Regions from separate parts of the Shewanella sp. ECSMB14101 genome, predicted to be linked through region 1. Evidence: predicted binding sites of a transcription regulator. Region 1 holds the regulator's gene; each other region holds the start of a gene.

The links. Region 1 encodes sigma-54, which starts transcription at its own class of promoters, with help from an activator protein. Its sites were predicted from a motif close to GTTGGCACGNNNNTNGNNT; they were not measured.
Region 2: a site for sigma-54 is predicted at 2,021-2,039, ahead of NY07_RS02540 (superinfection exclusion B family protein). Genes of this name have one in related genera too.
Region 3: a site for sigma-54 is predicted at 2,753-2,771, ahead of flhA (flagellar biosynthesis protein FlhA). Genes of this name have one in related genera too.
Region 4: a site for sigma-54 is predicted at 1,266-1,284, ahead of NY07_RS07135 (nitric-oxide reductase large subunit). Genes of this name have one in related genera too.

What each region holds. Positions count from the first base shown of each region.
Region 1 is NZ_JSFF01000013.1:24,172-28,345, forward strand. It holds gene lptB (LPS export ABC transporter ATP-binding protein) at 1-667, shown strand, start outside; gene NY07_RS11115 (RNA polymerase factor sigma-54) at 800-2,287, shown strand; gene hpf (ribosome hibernation promoting factor) at 2,318-2,605, shown strand; gene ptsN (PTS IIA-like nitrogen regulatory protein PtsN) at 2,608-3,051, shown strand; gene rapZ (RNase adapter RapZ) at 3,048-3,896, shown strand; gene NY07_RS11135 (HPr family phosphocarrier protein) at 3,889-4,164, shown strand.
Region 2 is NZ_JSFF01000002.1:3,464-7,637, forward strand. It holds gene pepT (peptidase T) at 1-222, shown strand, start outside; gene NY07_RS02535 (sensor histidine kinase) at 211-1,851, opposite strand; gene NY07_RS02540 (superinfection exclusion B family protein) at 2,081-2,692, shown strand; gene NY07_RS19130 (DUF3149 domain-containing protein) at 2,780-2,908, opposite strand; tRNA gene NY07_RS02545 (tRNA-Leu) at 3,223-3,307, shown strand; tRNA gene NY07_RS02550 (tRNA-Leu) at 3,354-3,440, shown strand; gene NY07_RS02555 (site-2 protease family protein) at 3,857-4,174, opposite strand, start outside.
Region 3 is NZ_JSFF01000034.1:15,139-19,312, forward strand. It holds gene flhF (flagellar biosynthesis protein FlhF) at 1-604, opposite strand, end outside; gene flhA (flagellar biosynthesis protein FlhA) at 616-2,715, opposite strand; gene flhB (flagellar biosynthesis protein FlhB) at 2,861-3,994, opposite strand; gene fliR (flagellar biosynthetic protein FliR) at 3,994-4,174, opposite strand, start outside.
Region 4 is NZ_JSFF01000006.1:10,690-14,863, forward strand. It holds gene hldE (bifunctional D-glycero-beta-D-manno-heptose-7-phosphate kinase/D-glycero-beta-D-manno-heptose 1-phosphate adenylyltransferase HldE) at 1-24, opposite strand, end outside; gene NY07_RS07130 (LpxL/LpxP family Kdo(2)-lipid IV(A) lauroyl/palmitoleoyl acyltransferase) at 130-1,056, shown strand; gene NY07_RS07135 (nitric-oxide reductase large subunit) at 1,331-3,622, shown strand; gene norR (nitric oxide reductase transcriptional regulator NorR) at 3,797-4,174, shown strand, end outside.

The DNA of each region.
Region 1 (4,174 bases):
AGATGTGAGCCTTACAGTCAAAACCGGGCAGATCGTCGGCCTATTGGGACCAAACGGTGCCGGTAAGACCACCACCTTCTACATGGTGGTCGGCCTAGTACAGAGCGACAAGGGACGCATCTATATCGATGATGACGACCTCACCCTCGACCCCATGCACCTTCGCGCCCGTAAAGGCATAGGTTACCTGCCCCAGGAAGCCAGCATCTTTCGCAAACTCTCGGTACGCGACAACATCATGGCCGTGCTGCAGACTCGCAGCGATCTGGATAACGATGGCCGCGAAGAGGAGTTGGAACATCTTCTGGAAGAGTTTCATATTACCCATATCCGTGACAGCCACGGTATGGCCTTGTCGGGCGGTGAACGTCGCCGGGTAGAGATCGCCAGGGCCCTGGCCGCGAACCCGAAATTTATTCTGCTCGATGAACCCTTCGCCGGTGTCGACCCTATCTCGGTCATCGACATCAAGAAGATCATCGAGCAACTCAAAAACCGTGGCCTAGGTGTGTTGATCACCGACCATAATGTGCGCGAAACATTAGACGTCTGTGAGAAAGCCTATATCGTCAGCCACGGTAATCTGATCGCCGAAGGAACACCCGCCGAAATCTTAGACAATCAGCAAGTACGAGCAGTGTACTTAGGTGAACAATTCAAGCTATAGTTAATCTTATAACCGGGCCATAAACTGAAACTAATATCAGATTGTGGCCATAAGGACTATCCTTTATATTTGTCCGGCCAATTAGCCAGAGCTTTCTCATTTTATAATTAGAAACAAGGGAATAGCAGTACGATGAAAGCGTCACTTCAGCTCAAAATGGGTCAGCATCTCACCATGACGCCCCAGCTACAACAGGCCATACGTCTGTTGCAGTTGTCGTCACTAGAGTTGCAGCAGGAGATCCAACAAGCATTAGAATCCAATCCGCTACTGGAGTTGGATGAAGAGCAAGAAGGCGCCAGTGCCGAACTACAAGATGATACCGCCGTCGACAATTTCGACAGCAAGTATGATGACAAGATAGAGCTGGATTCGAGTCAGGATAACTCAGGCGTCGAGACCTCAGACGCCCTGACTCAAGACTCTATGCCTGACGAGCTGCCGGTCGACACCACCTGGGACGAGGTCTATACCGCCTCCCCTAACTCCAGCTCAGGCGCCATGCGCGACGACGACATGCCTTTTCAGGGCGAGACCAGTGAAGGCCTATACGAGCACCTCGAATGGCAGAAGAATCTCACCCCTTTTTCCGATAACGATCTGGCCATCGCCACCGCCATCATAGATGCCATTGACGAACGCGGTTACCTGACCCAAACCTGCGAGGATATTCTCGAAGCGATGGGCGATCCCGAAATAGAACTCGATGAGGTCGAGGCAGTACTCAAGCGAGTACAGCACTTCGACCCCATTGGCGTGGCGGCTCGAGATCTCAGCGAGTGTCTGACGATTCAGCTGGCCCAATACAGCGACGATACCCCACATATCGCCAATGCACGCATGTTGATCAAGGAGCACTTGGATCTCATCGCTGGACGCGACTTCCGCCTCTTGATGCGCAAAACCAAGCTTAAAGAAGATGAGCTAAGAGATGCTATCGCCCTCATTCAAACTTTAAACCCCCGTCCAGGCCTAGCCATTACCGCCAGCCGCGACGAGTATGTGATCCCTGATGTGACCGTCACCAAGAAGAAGGGACGCTGGGTGGTCGAGCTTAATCCCGATAGCATGCCCAAGATCAACGTCAACCAGCAGTATGCGGCCATGGCGCGCAGTACTAAGAGCCAGGCTGACGGTCAGTTTATTCGTGGTCACCTGCAAGAGGCGAAGTGGTTCCTCAAGAGTCTTGAGAGCCGTAACGAGACACTGCTAAAGGTCACCAACTGCATCGTCGACTTCCAACAAGGTTTCTTCGAATTTGGCGAAGAGGCGATGAAGCCCATGGTGCTTAACGACATCGCCGAGGCAGTGGAGATGCACGAATCGACCATCTCCCGTGTAACCACACAGAAATATATGCATACCCCGAGAGGGATCTTCGAACTCAAATACTTTTTCTCTAGCCATGTCGGCACTGACGATGGTGGAGAGTGCTCTTCAACAGCAATACGGGCTTTTATTAAGAAGCTAGTTGCTGCGGAAAACCAGAAAAAGCCATTAAGCGACAGCAAGATGGCTCAACTCTTAGCTGAACAAGGCATTAAAGTGGCACGTCGCACTATTGCTAAGTACCGAGAGGCAATGCTTATACCGCCCTCGAATCAGCGTAAGAGCTTATAACACGTAACTGGAAACTGGAGGACTATCTTTATGCAAATAAACCTGACTGGGCACCATATCGAGATCACCCAATCTCTAAGAAACTATGTTGAAGAGAAATTCACAAAGCTTGAACGTCATTTCGATCAGATCAATAATGTGCACGTTGTATTAAATGTCGAAAAGTTGCAGCAAAAGGTTGAGGCCAAGTTACACCTCCGTGGCGGAGAAGTGTTCGCAACATCCGAACATGCGGACATGTATGCCGCGATAGACTCCCTGATTGACAAGCTCGATCGTCAGGTCATTAAACACAAAGAGAAGCTTACTAAACATTAACGATGGAACTGAGTACCATCCTGCGGCCGGAGTGCACAACCTGCGCCACTCCGGGCAGTAAGAAAAAGGTACTGGAGCTTATCAGCGACTTAGCCGCTGTCCAGTACCCCACCCTCTCCTCTCAAGAGATTTTTGAAAGCCTTCTGGCTCGAGAGAAAATGGGCAGCACAGGTATAGGCAATGGTATCGCGATTCCTCACGGACGGCTGACGAACATAGAGCAACCTGTGGCCGTACTGGTGAAGTGTGCTGAACCAATCGCATTCGATGCCATTGATAATAAGCCCGTCGATATCCTTTTTGCATTATTGGTGCCCGCAGATCAATGCGAGCAGCATCTCAGTACTCTGGCCGCCATGGCAGAGAAACTCAATGACAAGGCGATCATGAAACAGCTAAGAAAAACCAAGGATGAGTCAGAACTCTATCAGGTGATCACCCAATGAAATTGGTTTTGGTATCCGGACGCTCAGGGTCGGGAAAATCTGTCGCACTTAGGGTCTTAGAAGATCTCGGCTACTACTGTGTCGATAATCTGCCCCTACAAATGATGGAATCCCTGCTGGAGCAGCTCAAGGGACGCAGCGAACTGGTGGCCATTAGCGTCGATGTGCGCAATATGCCCAGCGAAGAGATCCAGTTGGAAAAGCAGCTGGCCAAGCTCCCGAAAGATACCGAGATCTTAAGTTTCTTCCTTAACTCCAGCGACAATGTGCTGCTCAAGCGCTATAGCGAGACCCGCAGATTACATCCGCTGTCACGCTCAAAAGTCTCTCTCAAGGAGGCGATTCAGCTCGAAGGCAAACTGCTCGATCCCATCGCCAAGCTAGTTGATCACTATATCGACACCTCTAACCTCAACATCTATGAGTTGAGTGACAAGGTGCGCGAAATATTACTGGGCACAGTCGATAAAGAGCTGGTGATCAACTTCGAATCTTTCGGCTTTAAATATGGCATGCCAAGCGAAGCCGACTTCATGTTCGATGTGCGCTTTTTGCCAAATCCCCATTGGGAGCCTGAACTGAGACCCCTGACCGGCCTCGATGAACCAGTGCAGCAGTTTCTGAGTCAGCAGCCACTGGTAAATAAATTTATCTGGCAAATCGAAAACCTGCTGGAAACCTGGTTACCTCACCTTGAGCGTAACAACCGCAGTTACCTCACCATTGCCATTGGCTGCACGGGTGGGCAACACAGATCTGTCTATGTCACCGACCAACTGGCCAAACTGTTCAACAAAGGCAAGCATAAGGTACAGGCTCGTCACAGAGAGCTAAAGCATGACTAAGTTGGCTCGCGAGCTGACCATCTGCAATAAGTTGGGACTGCACGCCAGGGCGGCCACCAAGCTGGCAGTACTTGCCGCCAAGTTCGATGCCCAAGTCACCCTGATCCAGGGCGACAAACAAGCCTCGGCCGCCAGCGTACTCGGCCTCTTGATGCTCGAAACCGGCATGGGCAAAACCATCACAATCACCAGTGAAGGCAAAGATGCCCAGGCGGCACTGGACGCCATCAGTGCCCTTATTGACGCCAAATTCGACGAGGCCGTATAATCGGCTCGCT
Region 2 (4,174 bases), on a different contig from region 1:
CAGGCGATGCACCAGCTTAATATTACGCCAAAGATCAAGCCTATAAGAGGTGGCACTGATGGCAGTCGCCTCTCCTACATGGGGCTACCTTGTCCGAATCTGTTTACCGGCGGGCATAACTTCCATGGTAAGCATGAGTTTATCTCTCTGGAGTCCATGGTAAAGGCAACCCAAGTGATCATGGCGATCTGCCAGTTGACGGCGCAAAAGTTAAAAACCTGATGGGGTGGAGATATTGAGTTCGATGGTGTCAGTGTCGAGTAACTCCACCGGAAAACTCACCTCGAAGCAGGCGCCGCCCAGTTCACTATCGTCTTGATAGCTGATCTCGCCCTTGAGTAGGGTGACTGCGTTAAAGGCGGCGGAGAGGCCAAGCCCTGTTCCGCCTTCTGAGCGTGTGGTGGTATAGAAGGGCTCGAAGATGTGGTTGGCCGCTTCGCTGTCAACGCCCGGCCCATCATCCTGAATGCGGATGTTGAGCTGTCCCTTTTCGACTCGGGCATCGATTCTGAGCTTGCCCTGCTGGCGCCCTTTAAAGCCGTGGGCATAGGCGTTCGACAGCAGATTGGTGATGATTTGTTTAAACAGGCTGAGGTTGGTAATGATATTGAGGTCCTCATCGACCCGGTAATCGACCTCGGCTAACTTGTCGCCATAGAGGAAACGCATCGATTCGTGGTGCTCAATCAAGCCTTGTTTAACGTTGATACTGCGCTTCTCCTCCTGGCTCTGCTCTGCAGCTATGGTCTTGAATTTTTGGATCAGCGTGCTGGCGCGGGTGATATTGCTAATGATTAGCTCGCAGCTTTGTTGATACTCCTCCAAGATGGCGTTGATCTCCTCCAGAGTGGCGTTTTCGCTGTGGATCAAGCTAATCAGCTCTTCGATATGGATCAGTTGGGTGCTGGCGGCGGTGAGACAGATGCCGATGGGGGTATTGATCTCGTGTGCTACGCCTGAGACCAAGCCTCCCAGGGCCGCCATCTTCTCTTGTTCAACCAGCACCTCTTGTGCTCGCTTAAGCACTAATAGAGATTGCTCCAGCTCTTTCGTTCGCTCTTTTACCTGGCGGGCCAGCTCCTCTTTGTAGCTGCGTTCCAACTCGAGTAGGCGTTCTCGATCCGTCAAGGCTTCCTGAAGCTCCTGTTTGGAAGCCTTGATGTCATCAAAGGAGCGTCTGAGTTGTTGTTGCATCTCATTAATCGCCTTGGCGACCAGCCAAAATTCATCATTCTTATGGCTGTTTTTGACGAATACTAAGGGCTCAAACTTTCCATCCAGATTGATGTTTTGGCTGTAGTCACTGAGCTTAAGTAGGTGACGGGTAACCAAAAACCACACCAAGAAGAGGATGAAGCCGGCGACGATAAAGGTTTTGATCGCATTGGAGAGCAGTATGATGATGGCGCGATCGAGCAGTTTTTCATAGACCACCTTGAGGTCTGCCTGTACCAGCAGGGTGCCCACATCGATGTTTTCATTGCCTGAGGCGTAGATTAGCTGAAAGCGCTTCTCTATGGTGTTTTCTGGAGTAGCGGTACCTGCTTGCCAGTGTTGACCACTGTCGTCGTTAATTTCTATGTAGGTGATGTCAGGCAGCTGGATAAGGCCATCGATTTGTGTATTGATCAGGCGTTCATCGATCACCCAGATACTGGCGGCCAGCACATCCAGATTGACCTTCTCTATACTGTCAAATTGGCGCGTGATGCGATTGACATCGCTGCGATAATCATTAATTAACTGAAATCCGGTGGTCAGCAAAGTAATAAGCGAGCTAAAGAGAATGATCGACAAGGTAAGCTTTCTGCCGATAGGACTCTTGAGTAGCTGAGCGGTGAGATTTGCCATTTATCTGTGTCGCTTATCCTAAGCACCCTAAAAACGGCCGGGAATTGACGCTTGGTGCACTGTCCAAAAACCATAGCTTTAAGCATAGCCTGATTCTGATGTTCTGCTTGTCTTGTCAGTAAAAAGTGTCCCAAGGTGATGTTTGTAAAGTCATTATGTGGATTTTCTTGTTGGCATTTTACTTGCATTTGTTTGCGGTACTGCAGGTTTTTTGACACTAGGTATCAAGATGGAAAAATTAAATCTGATGCTGTTTAAACAGACGAGTCCCAAACAAGTGATCTTTAATTTGATGTTGTGGCTGACCTTAATCAGCTCTGTGTTGTTGTTTGCTCCGGCCTCATTGATGCGTACCTTGAGGTTAGACGACTTAGTGAATCAGTATGCCCACTTTATTGGTCTCGGTCTTATTGTGGGCGCGGCCTATCTGTTGACCCAGGTGGCTAACTATTTTCTCGATGAGGCGATTAAGCACCTTAAGGGGAAGCGAACAACCGAAACCATTGAGAAGAAGGTGAGATTACTCGATCCGACCGAACGCGCGCTGCTGAGGGAGTTTTTCCTACAAGGAGAAACGGTATTGACCCTGCCGGAAAGTGAGCCCGCGGTGCAGAGCCTGCTTAAGGCGAATATCTTAGAGTATATGGGTAACAAACAGCAGTATGCCATTCATGGGCCTACTGCCGATTTTAAGATTGCCATGGAGGCAAGATCTCATCTGAATCGTCAGGTGTTGCGCTTGCCACAGGGCGAACCGAATCCCGAACAGTTGCAACTGTTGATTAAGGCGAGACCGCACTTCATTCACAGTGTTGTACCGGGACGAAAGCACGCCGCTTAATACTATCTGGGTTCAGCAAAAAAAAGAGGGGGCACTAGCCCCCATTTGCATTAGAAATGTTACTTTCTCTGGACCTTGGAGTCCTATCTATTGTGGTTTCGACTTAGAAATAAACAGCCACATGAGATATGACATTATGCCAATGGTCGTGAAGATAACTATCATAGATAGCAGGCCAATGGGGTTACCAAACATTAAATCTAACCAAAATGCCATTTGAGAAATCCTCTTTCGCAGATGTTTATAACGTTGTCGAAGCTAAATTAGCGCGAATAGATATGAGAGATGCTGATCTCGATCAATGAATGTTGTCAATTTGATAATGGTTCATCTCGTTTTAGTTTGATTTTGTGAGTTGGTAGACGATTTGCCTATAGAGCGACATTGGGGAAATATTCCTTTGTTTAGGGCTGCGGATGAAAAATCGGCAGTCGGTAATAAAGGTATCGCAAAAGGCTTGCCATTAGCTAAAGCAAAGGTATAATTCCGTTCACTTACCCGAGAGGAGTGAGTATAGTCTGATTGATAATGCCGGAGTGGTGGAATTGGTAGACACGACGGATTCAAAATCCGTTTCCTTCGGGAGTGACGGTTCAAGTCCGTCCTTCGGTACCATTATCAATGATTCTCTTAGAGAGATAGTCATTTAGGCAGACAAGATGCAGATGTGGTGGAATTGGTAGACACGCTAGCTTCAGGTGCTAGTGGCTTAACGGCCGTGCGAGTTCAAGTCTCGCCATCTGTACCAACTTGTGACTGATAAGATGCAATCCCTAAGAATAGAACCTGCTTAACGCAGGTTTTTTTATGCCTAAAATTTGTCGATAGTCTCGATAGTCTCGATAGTCTCGATAGTCTCGATAGTCTCGATAGTCTCGATAGTCTCGATAGTCTCGATAGTCTCGATAAATCCTCAAAACGTCAGACCCCATCTGATCCATTTTCTCTTAAGTTTATGATTTTTAAAGTCACCATCTTTGTTCTTAGCTAGGGACCTCTTGGCAAGATATCGCCAGACACAGATTCGCTGCAGTGCGCGGTTTCAGCCGCATTATCAAGGCTGGGTTTTAGGAGAAGAGCAAGGGTTTTATAGTGCTTGGTCTCTTAGTCACTATCAGACTTGCCCCTTGCCGCCTAGGTGACAGCAAGGGGGAATTGGCGAGCTTAGCTTTGCAGTATCTTGAGCGGTAAGCCGAGTATGTCGTCACCTGTGCCAGCCAGATACCAGATGATCGCTACTAGGGCGCCGACGGTGAGCAGATACCAGATAGTAGAGAAGAGCTGGCCATATCTGTCCAGTGGTAAGAGGTGGCTTTGATGTCGACTCTTCCACTCAAATATTATCTCTAGGGTGCCGATCAGCAGCAGGAAGCCAAGCAAAGCCAGCCCCAGACTGTAGCTGATGAAGACACCAATGGCCGCGCCAGCCACACAGGCGATAAGTCCCATCAGGCTGTTCATCGAGAAGCTGATGCTCTTGAG
Region 3 (4,174 bases), on a different contig from region 1:
TCTCTAACATGGCACCCACAGGGTCCAAACGTCTCTTCTGCTCAGAGAGCAAAGAGGTGACTTGATCGGTTAATAGGTTGCGCAAAGATGCCAGCTCTTCGCGCATAGATTCAATCTCACCACTGGCGACACTATGCTTATCACGCTTAGGTCGGCTTTGGGTTTCAACCTGAGAGGGAGCGGTAGCCTCTGCTTTTGGTGCCTTCAAACCTTGTGCCCATGCAGGCATCTCGAGCTCGTCGCTTGACTGATTCAATTGCTGACTGACGCGATTTTGTTGACGCTCTAATAGAGCCTGCAGCGAATCAGCCACCGGTGCAGGTTGTTTTTTTGACTCCGCCTTAATGGGCTGACGACCAATAGAAACCTTCTCTTCAGCCAGGTCGAGAAAACTGGGGGGAATAGCACTGGCTTCACTTGCCAAGGACACACTAGGCTTAGTCACACTAGCCTTCTTAGGCTCGTCATAATCGACCGCCGCCACAATTTCGATGCCACCAGTGACCTTCTTGTTAGACATGATCACCGCATCTGAGCCTAATGTTTCTTTAACCTGGGCCAATGCAGAGCGCATATCTTTTGCCAAAAAACGTTTAATTTTCACTTAAATACCCTCTACTGGCCGACCGCTGATACGATACGAATTTGTTTCTCATCGGGTACCTCTTGATAAGAGATCACCCTTAAGTTTGGAATCGTATGTTTAACAAAACGCGACAGCGTCGAACGTAACATACCCGAAGTCAGTAAGATGGCTGGCTGACCCACCATCTCCTGACGCTGGGATGCGTCAAGTAACGACTTTTGCATCCTCTCGGCAAGGCTAGGTTCGATATTCGGCCCCTCGCCTCCCGTTGCCTGCATAGACTGATGCAACATCTGTTCCAATTCCGGCGCCAAAGTTATGACGGGGATTTCCGGTTCTAGACCGCTTATTTCTTGTACAATCATGCGTTTAAGCGCGATGCGCACTGCCGCTGTCAACACCTCGGTATCATTGCTCTTAGGCCCATACTCAAGCAAGGTCTGAACTATGGTCTTAAGGTCTCGTATCGACACGCCTTCATTGAGCAGGTTCTGCATTACCTTCACCACAGTGCCCAGCGGCAAGACATCGGGAATAAAGCCACTGACCAGCTTAGGCGAGTGCTTGGCAAGCATATCCATCAACTGTTGTACCTCTTCGTAACCCAGCAGCTTAGAGGCATTATTGGTTAGCAGCTGACTCAGGTGAGTGGCGACTACGGTCGCGGCATCTACCACGGTATAACCTAAGGTTTGAGCATGCTCTCTGAGCTCTGGAGCGATCCACACAGCCTCTAACCCGAAAGCGGGATCTGTTGTCTCTACACCATCGAGCTTGCCGTAGACCTGACCAGGGTTAATCGCCAGTTCGCAATCATGACGGATCTCAGCTTCACCCGAGGCCACTCCCATCAAAGAGATGCGATAGGTGTTTGGCGCCAAATCTAAATTGTCGCGAATATGCACCGCCGGCACCAAAAAGCCCAGTTCTTGTGACAGTTTTTTGCGTACGCCCTTAATACGTCCAAGCAGTTCACCACCCTGACCCTTATCGACCAAGGGGATCAGACGGTAACCCACTTCCAGACCAATGGTATCAACCTGCTGCACATCGTCCCAGCTAAGCTCTTTGGGCTTGGCATCACCCGGCGTGGCTGGTGAGGTCTTGGCAATCTCCAGGGCGCGTTGTCTATCGAGATCTTTTTTACGATGCAGAAAATAGGCGCCTGCCGCAGTGATCAAGCCAAAACTGAGAAAAGCAAAATGGGGCATGCCGGGCACTATACCCATTATCAATAGCACGCCAGAAGCAATGATCAGCGACTTAGGATTATCGAACATCTGGCTCATCACCATCTGTCCCATATCCCCAGATTCATTTTGGCGTGTCACCATGAGGGCCGCCGCGATCGACAGCAAGAGGCCAGGGATCTGCGCCACCAAGCCATCACCTATGGTTAGCAGGGTGTAGATCTCAACTGCCGAGGAGAAATCCAGCCCATGCTGGACCATACCGATAACGAAACCACCTAAGATATTGATCACTAAGATCATGATGCCAGCGATAGCATCGCCTTTCACAAACTTAGAGGCACCATCCATCGCACCATAAAAGTCGGCTTCTTTGGTCACTTCGGCGCGGCGAATACGCGCCTGATCTTGATTAAGCACGCCAGCATTAAGGTCGGCATCGATCGCCATCTGCTTACCCGGCATAGCATCCAAGGTAAAACGAGCGCTCACTTCTGAGATACGTCCGGCGCCCTTAGTGACCACGGCAAAGTTAATGATGATGAGGATCAAGAACACCACCAAACCCACGGCATAGTTACCGCCAATGACCACTGAACCAAAGGCCTCAATCACCTTACCGGCGGCGTCGCCACCATTATGACCTTCGAGCAAAACGATACGGGTCGAGGCAACGTTCAGCGCCAAGCGCAGCAAGGTCGCTACCAAAAGTACGGTCGGGAATGCGGCAAAATCTAATGGACGGTCGGTGTAAATGGCCACCAAGAGCACCACTAAGGCCAAGGCAATATTAAAAGAGAACAGAATATCCAGCAGGAAAGCTGGCATAGGCAAAACAATCATCGCCAATGCAGCCAGCACCAGTATAGGAGTACCTATACCTTTGAAGTTGGCAGGTTTTACCTGTTTAATCTGACCGAGCGTTGCTTTCAAATCCATCAATCTAGCGCCTGAACTTTGACATCTAGTGATGGTTCAGCAAAAAATACGCCAACTTAAGAGGTGAATAAACAACGCAACAACAATCGCTTAAAGATTAAACACAGGTCGCCATAAAATGATGTTCAACCAAGAAAGCCGCCCATTAATACTTGAGGTCGTCTGGGATTGGCTGATTAAGCGGGATAGGCGTCGGGCGTTTGCCGCCCTTTTGTTGGTACTGTCTTAGCTGGAATACATAGGCCAGCACCTGAGCCACGGCGGTAAATAGGCCCTCGGGGATCTCCTGATCTATCTTGGTAGTATGATAGATAGCCCTGGCAAGCGGCGGCGCCGACACAATCGCCACATCATGCTCACGTGCTATCTCTCTGATTCTAAAGGCCACATCATCGACCCCTTTCGCCAGCACATAGGGCGCAGCCGCTTTGGTGACGTCATACTTAACCGCCACCGCATAGTGCTCTGGATTCACGATAATCACATCGGCATTGGGCACATCGGCCATCATGCGACGCTGAGCCATCTCACGCTGCATCTGCCGTACCCGGCCTTTCATCTCGGGCTGCCCCTCGGTATCTTTATATTCATCCTTGATCTCTTGCTTGGTCATTTTCAGCTGCTTGTTGTGATTCCAGATCTGAAACGGCACATCAATAACCACTATGATCACCGTTGAAGAGCAGAGGATAATAAACATCCACACCAACAGATCTAACGCGTTATAGACATTCCCAGGCAGATGCCCTTGGGAGAGCGTAAGAATATCGACAAAATAATAACTCAGCAGCAGATAAGCCATGATGGCGACAACAGAAAACTTGGCGATCCCCTTAGTCAACTCCACTAAGGCCTGCACGCCAAACATCCGCTTAAATCCACTGACAGGGTTCATCTTGCTGCCCTTGGGCATGAAGGCCTTAACCGAGAAGGTGATCCCCCCCAGCACCACATTCCCCAAAAAGGCAACAAAAGCGAGAAACAACACAAAACTGGCCATGGGGATCGCCAGTTCACTGAGCACCATCTGCCAGATGTTTAACATGCTATTGGTGTCGAAGATCTCGCTTCTGTCCATGGTAAACAGGTTACTCATCACAACCATCAGCGACTGACCCAAACTGGGCCCTACGATAGCGAAGCCGACCGCCGCCGACATCAATACGGCAGAGGTGCCTAACTCTTTAGAACGGGCGACCTGACCTTTTTCTCGCGCTTGTTCGCGTCGCCTGGGGGTCGCCTCTTCGGTCTTCTCCTGACTGGTATCATTATCTGCCATCAGAAGCTCCCGTCTGTACTACATTGCAGCTGCACCAGATCGCATAGCAACAACTGAGCCGAACGCCAAACCTCATCGAAATGAGCCATAATAGGCGTGAGCGTTAACCAGAGAATAATCAAGCCACTCACCATGGTCACAGGGAAGCCAATGGCGAAGATGTTTAGCTGGGGCGATGCT
Region 4 (4,174 bases), on a different contig from region 1:
AAAAGCAGGCAGAGAAATCTTCATATGGCACTTATCTTTTTGCGAAAATTAATCCCTGATTATACCTAATTTTCTACACAAATTGAGTTAGAATAAGCAGTAATTTTTGTTAACCCCGTAGAGTCAGCCGTGGTCGAAAACGCACAATTCTCCTCACAATTTTTTCATCCAAAATACTGGTTAATCTGGTTCGGGGTTGCCCTGATGCGACTGACACAGCTGCTTCCCTTGCGGGCACAGATGACACTGGGAAAAGGCATAGGTCGACTGGCGATGAAACTTGCAGGCAGCCGCGTCAATACTGCCAAACGCAATATCGAGCTTTGCTTTCCCAAGATGAGTCAGGCGGAACAAGAACAGCTGCTGACGCAAAATTTTGAAGAAACAGGCAAAGCTATTTTCGATATCGCCAATGCCTGGTGGTGGAATGATGAGAAAGTTCAACGCCACATGACGATAAAAGGGCGAGAACATGTCGAAAGCACACTGGCAGCCGGTCAGGGGGTGATCCTGTTTGCGGTGCACTGCCTACCACTTGAGATGGGGGCACGCATCCTGGGTCAATTTCAGCCAGGCGTTGGGGTCTACCGTCCCCACAATAATCCACTGATGGAATACCTTCAGGTCAAGGGGCGCCTGCGCTCTAACAAAGGGTTAGTACACAAGCGAGATATCAGACAGATGGTGCGCAGCCTGAGAAACCCAAATGTGGTCTGGTATACCGCCGATCAGGATTTTGGTCGCTCCAGCGCCGTCTTTATCCCCTTCTTCGCTGTACCAGATGCGGCAACCATCACGGGCGCCACCACACTAGCTAAACTGGGTAAGGCTAAGGTGATGCCTTTTGTCGTAGTACGCAACCCAGATGACAAGGGCTACACCATAGAGATCCAAGCGCCACTAGAGGATTTCCCCGGCGAAAATGAGGTCGAGGATGCCAAGCGCGGTAACCGCATCATAGAGTCCATCATCTCGTGCAGTCCGGCGCAATATATGTGGCTACACAGACGCTTTAAAACACGTCCCAATAAAGACGATCCCTCGCTTTATCGCTAAGCCTGCCGTGTTTATCTCCCAAAGGCCAGCCCTCGGGCTGGCTTGATAACGTCCACTAAACTGCTCAAAAAGTATCAAATCGACACCCATATATAACAATTGTCAATATGACAAGCAGTGTCATTTTTACACTTAATGATGATTGTCATAATGACAAATTAATAAGACACCAATAGATAGCAAATCATTTAAAATCATAAGTTTAAAATAGTGGCACGTTAGCTGCTATAGCAGAGTACTCCACACCAACAATTATATTGCGCTGAGAGGCTCTATGAATAAACAACGGCTAACGGCGATAGCACTCTTAATAGTACTTATCGCTTCCTTCTCTGTCCTGCTGAGCATAGGCAGTGACATCTATCGCGAAAAACCCCCTATTCCCACTGCCTTTACCGATGTTCAGGGACAGCCCCTGTTCACCCAAAACGATATTGAGCGTGGTCAACTGGTTTGGCGCTCTATGGGCGGACACCAGCTAGGTTCTATTTGGGGTCATGGCTCCTATGTCGCCCCAGACTGGACCGCCGACTGGCTGCACCGAGAGGCGCAGGCCTGGCTGGATATCACCGCCAAGGCGCAGTATAACCGCCCCTTTAATGAGTTGGATTCAATCAAACAAGCAGGCCTAGAGCAGTCACTTCGTGAAGATATGCGTCGTAATACCCTGACAACCCAAGCTAATGGCGACATTCGCATCAGCCTGTCAGACACGCGTATTCAGGCCATAGAGCAAGTCTCAGAGCACTATCTGTCACTCTTTGGTGACGACCCTGAACTGTCTATTTTGCGTGAACAGTACGCCATGAAAGAAGGCACAGTGCCTGACCTTGAGCGTCGTCAGCAGCTTAATGCCTTCCTCTTCTGGGGCGCCTGGGCGGCAATTACCGAACGTGACGGTCAAAACTACACCTATACCAACAACTGGCCATTCGATCCTCAGCTGGGTAACACTCCGACCTCAGACAACATCGTCTGGTCAATCTTAAGTATTGTCACCCTGATCGCCGGTATCGGTGCCCTGGTTTGGCATCACGCATCGGGTAAGCATGAGCCCCTGCCAACACCAGCGGACCAAGATCCACTCTTCCTTAAGAAGCCTACCGCTTCACAAAAGGCCGTTGGTAAATACTTCGTCACTGCCGTGGGACTCTTCCTGTTGCAGATAGTCTTAGGTGGTATCACGGCCCACTATGCGGTCGAAGGCCAAAACTTCTACGGTATCCCACTGTCGGAAATACTGCCTTACTCTGTCACCCGTACTTGGCACACTCAGCTCGCGGTATTCTGGATTGCCACCGCATGGCTTGGCACCGGCCTCTACATAGCACCTGCGCTGTCGGGTTACGAGCCTAAGTTCCAACGCCTGGGCGTCAACGTTCTCTGGGTGGCGCTGGTTGTTGTGGTGCTAGGCTCTATGGCTGGTGAATGGATCGGCGTACAGCAGTACTTCGACTTAGACACTAACTTCCTCTTCGGTCATCAAGGTTACGAATATATCGATCTCGGTCGTGTATGGCAGGTACTGTTACTGGCGGGTCTGTTGATCTGGCTTGCACTGGTCACCGCCTCTATTCGTCCAGCCCTTAAACAACAAGGCGAAATGCGCCCCGTGATCTGGGTGCTGTACGCCTCTTGTGTTGCCATCGGTCTATTCTACGGTGCCGGCCTCTTCATGGGTAAACACACTAACTTAGCCATAGCAGAATACTGGCGTTGGTGGGTTGTTCACCTATGGGTTGAAGGCTTCTTCGAGACCTTTGCTACTTCGGTAATCGCCCTGATGCTGGTGCGTCTTGGACTTATCCGTGCCCGCAGCGCCAACGGCGCCGTACTTTTCGCCACGGTTATCTTCCTCACTGGTGGTCTTATCGGTACCCTGCACCACCTGTACTTCACTGGTACACCAACAGGTGTTATCGCCTGGGGCGCTATCTTCTCGGCACTGGAAGTCGTTCCACTAGCCCTGATCGGTTTCGAAGCCATCGAAAGCTATCGTATGCGTAACGCCAGCCCTTGGATGATACGTTATAAGTGGGCCATCATGTTCTTCGTCGCGACCGCCTTCTGGAACTTAGTCGGTGCCGGTGTACTGGGCTTCCTGATTAACCCACCTATCGCGCTCTACTTCATCCAAGGCTTGAACACCACGGCTACTCACGGCCACGCTGCCTTCATGGGCGTGTACGGTATGCTGGGTGTTGGTCTGATGCTCTTCTGTCTGCGCGGTTTGACGGGCAATATCCAGTGGAATGAGAAGCTGCTTAAAGGTGCCTTCTGGAGCCTAAATATTGGTCTCGCAGCCATGGTCTTCATGTCACTGCTACCTGTCGGTCTGACTCAGTTCTTCGCCGTCATCGAAAACGGCTACTGGTTCGCCCGCTCACCAGAGGTGATCCACAGCCCATTGGTAGAAACCTTGGTCTGGATGCGTGTCCCTGGTGACGTCGTCTTCGGTGCAGGCGGTCTGTTCCTCGGCGCCTTCCTGTTCGACATCATCAAGAAGGCCATTAGTGCCAAGGGCACTGAGCCCGTGGCCGATGCAGCGCTATCGGCTAAAGCATAAGGCCTAACATCACTCGACAAAGGGGTCATATCGACCCCTTTTTACCCTCAAAGCAAGTGTAAAAATGACAATAAACATTACTGTTAAATTGACATATACTTCATCCTAATACAGCCGCTGCATGCCAACGAAGAAGGATATGCCTTGGCATAGGCGCTACATTTCGGAGACCCCATGGCATTAAGTCAAACCCAACTGACGCGTATGGCGTTAGATATCACCTCGGGATTGTCCAATCATGACAGGTTCTCGCGCTTGCTCGACACCATCAGGGAAAGCATGCAGTGCGACGCCGCCGCGTTACTGGAGTTCAAAGGACAGCAGTTTACTCCCCTGGCCATCAATGGCCTGAGCCCAGATGTACTGGGACGTCGCTTTGTACTGCATGAGCACCCCAGGCTCGAGGCGATCGCCCGCGCTGGTGATGTGGTGCGCTTTCCCGCCGACAGCGATCTGCCCGATCCCTACGATGGCCTGATCCCCAACCAGGGCGACAACCTCACCGTCCACGCCTGTATCGGCCTGCCGCTGCTGGCCGATGGCAATCTGATA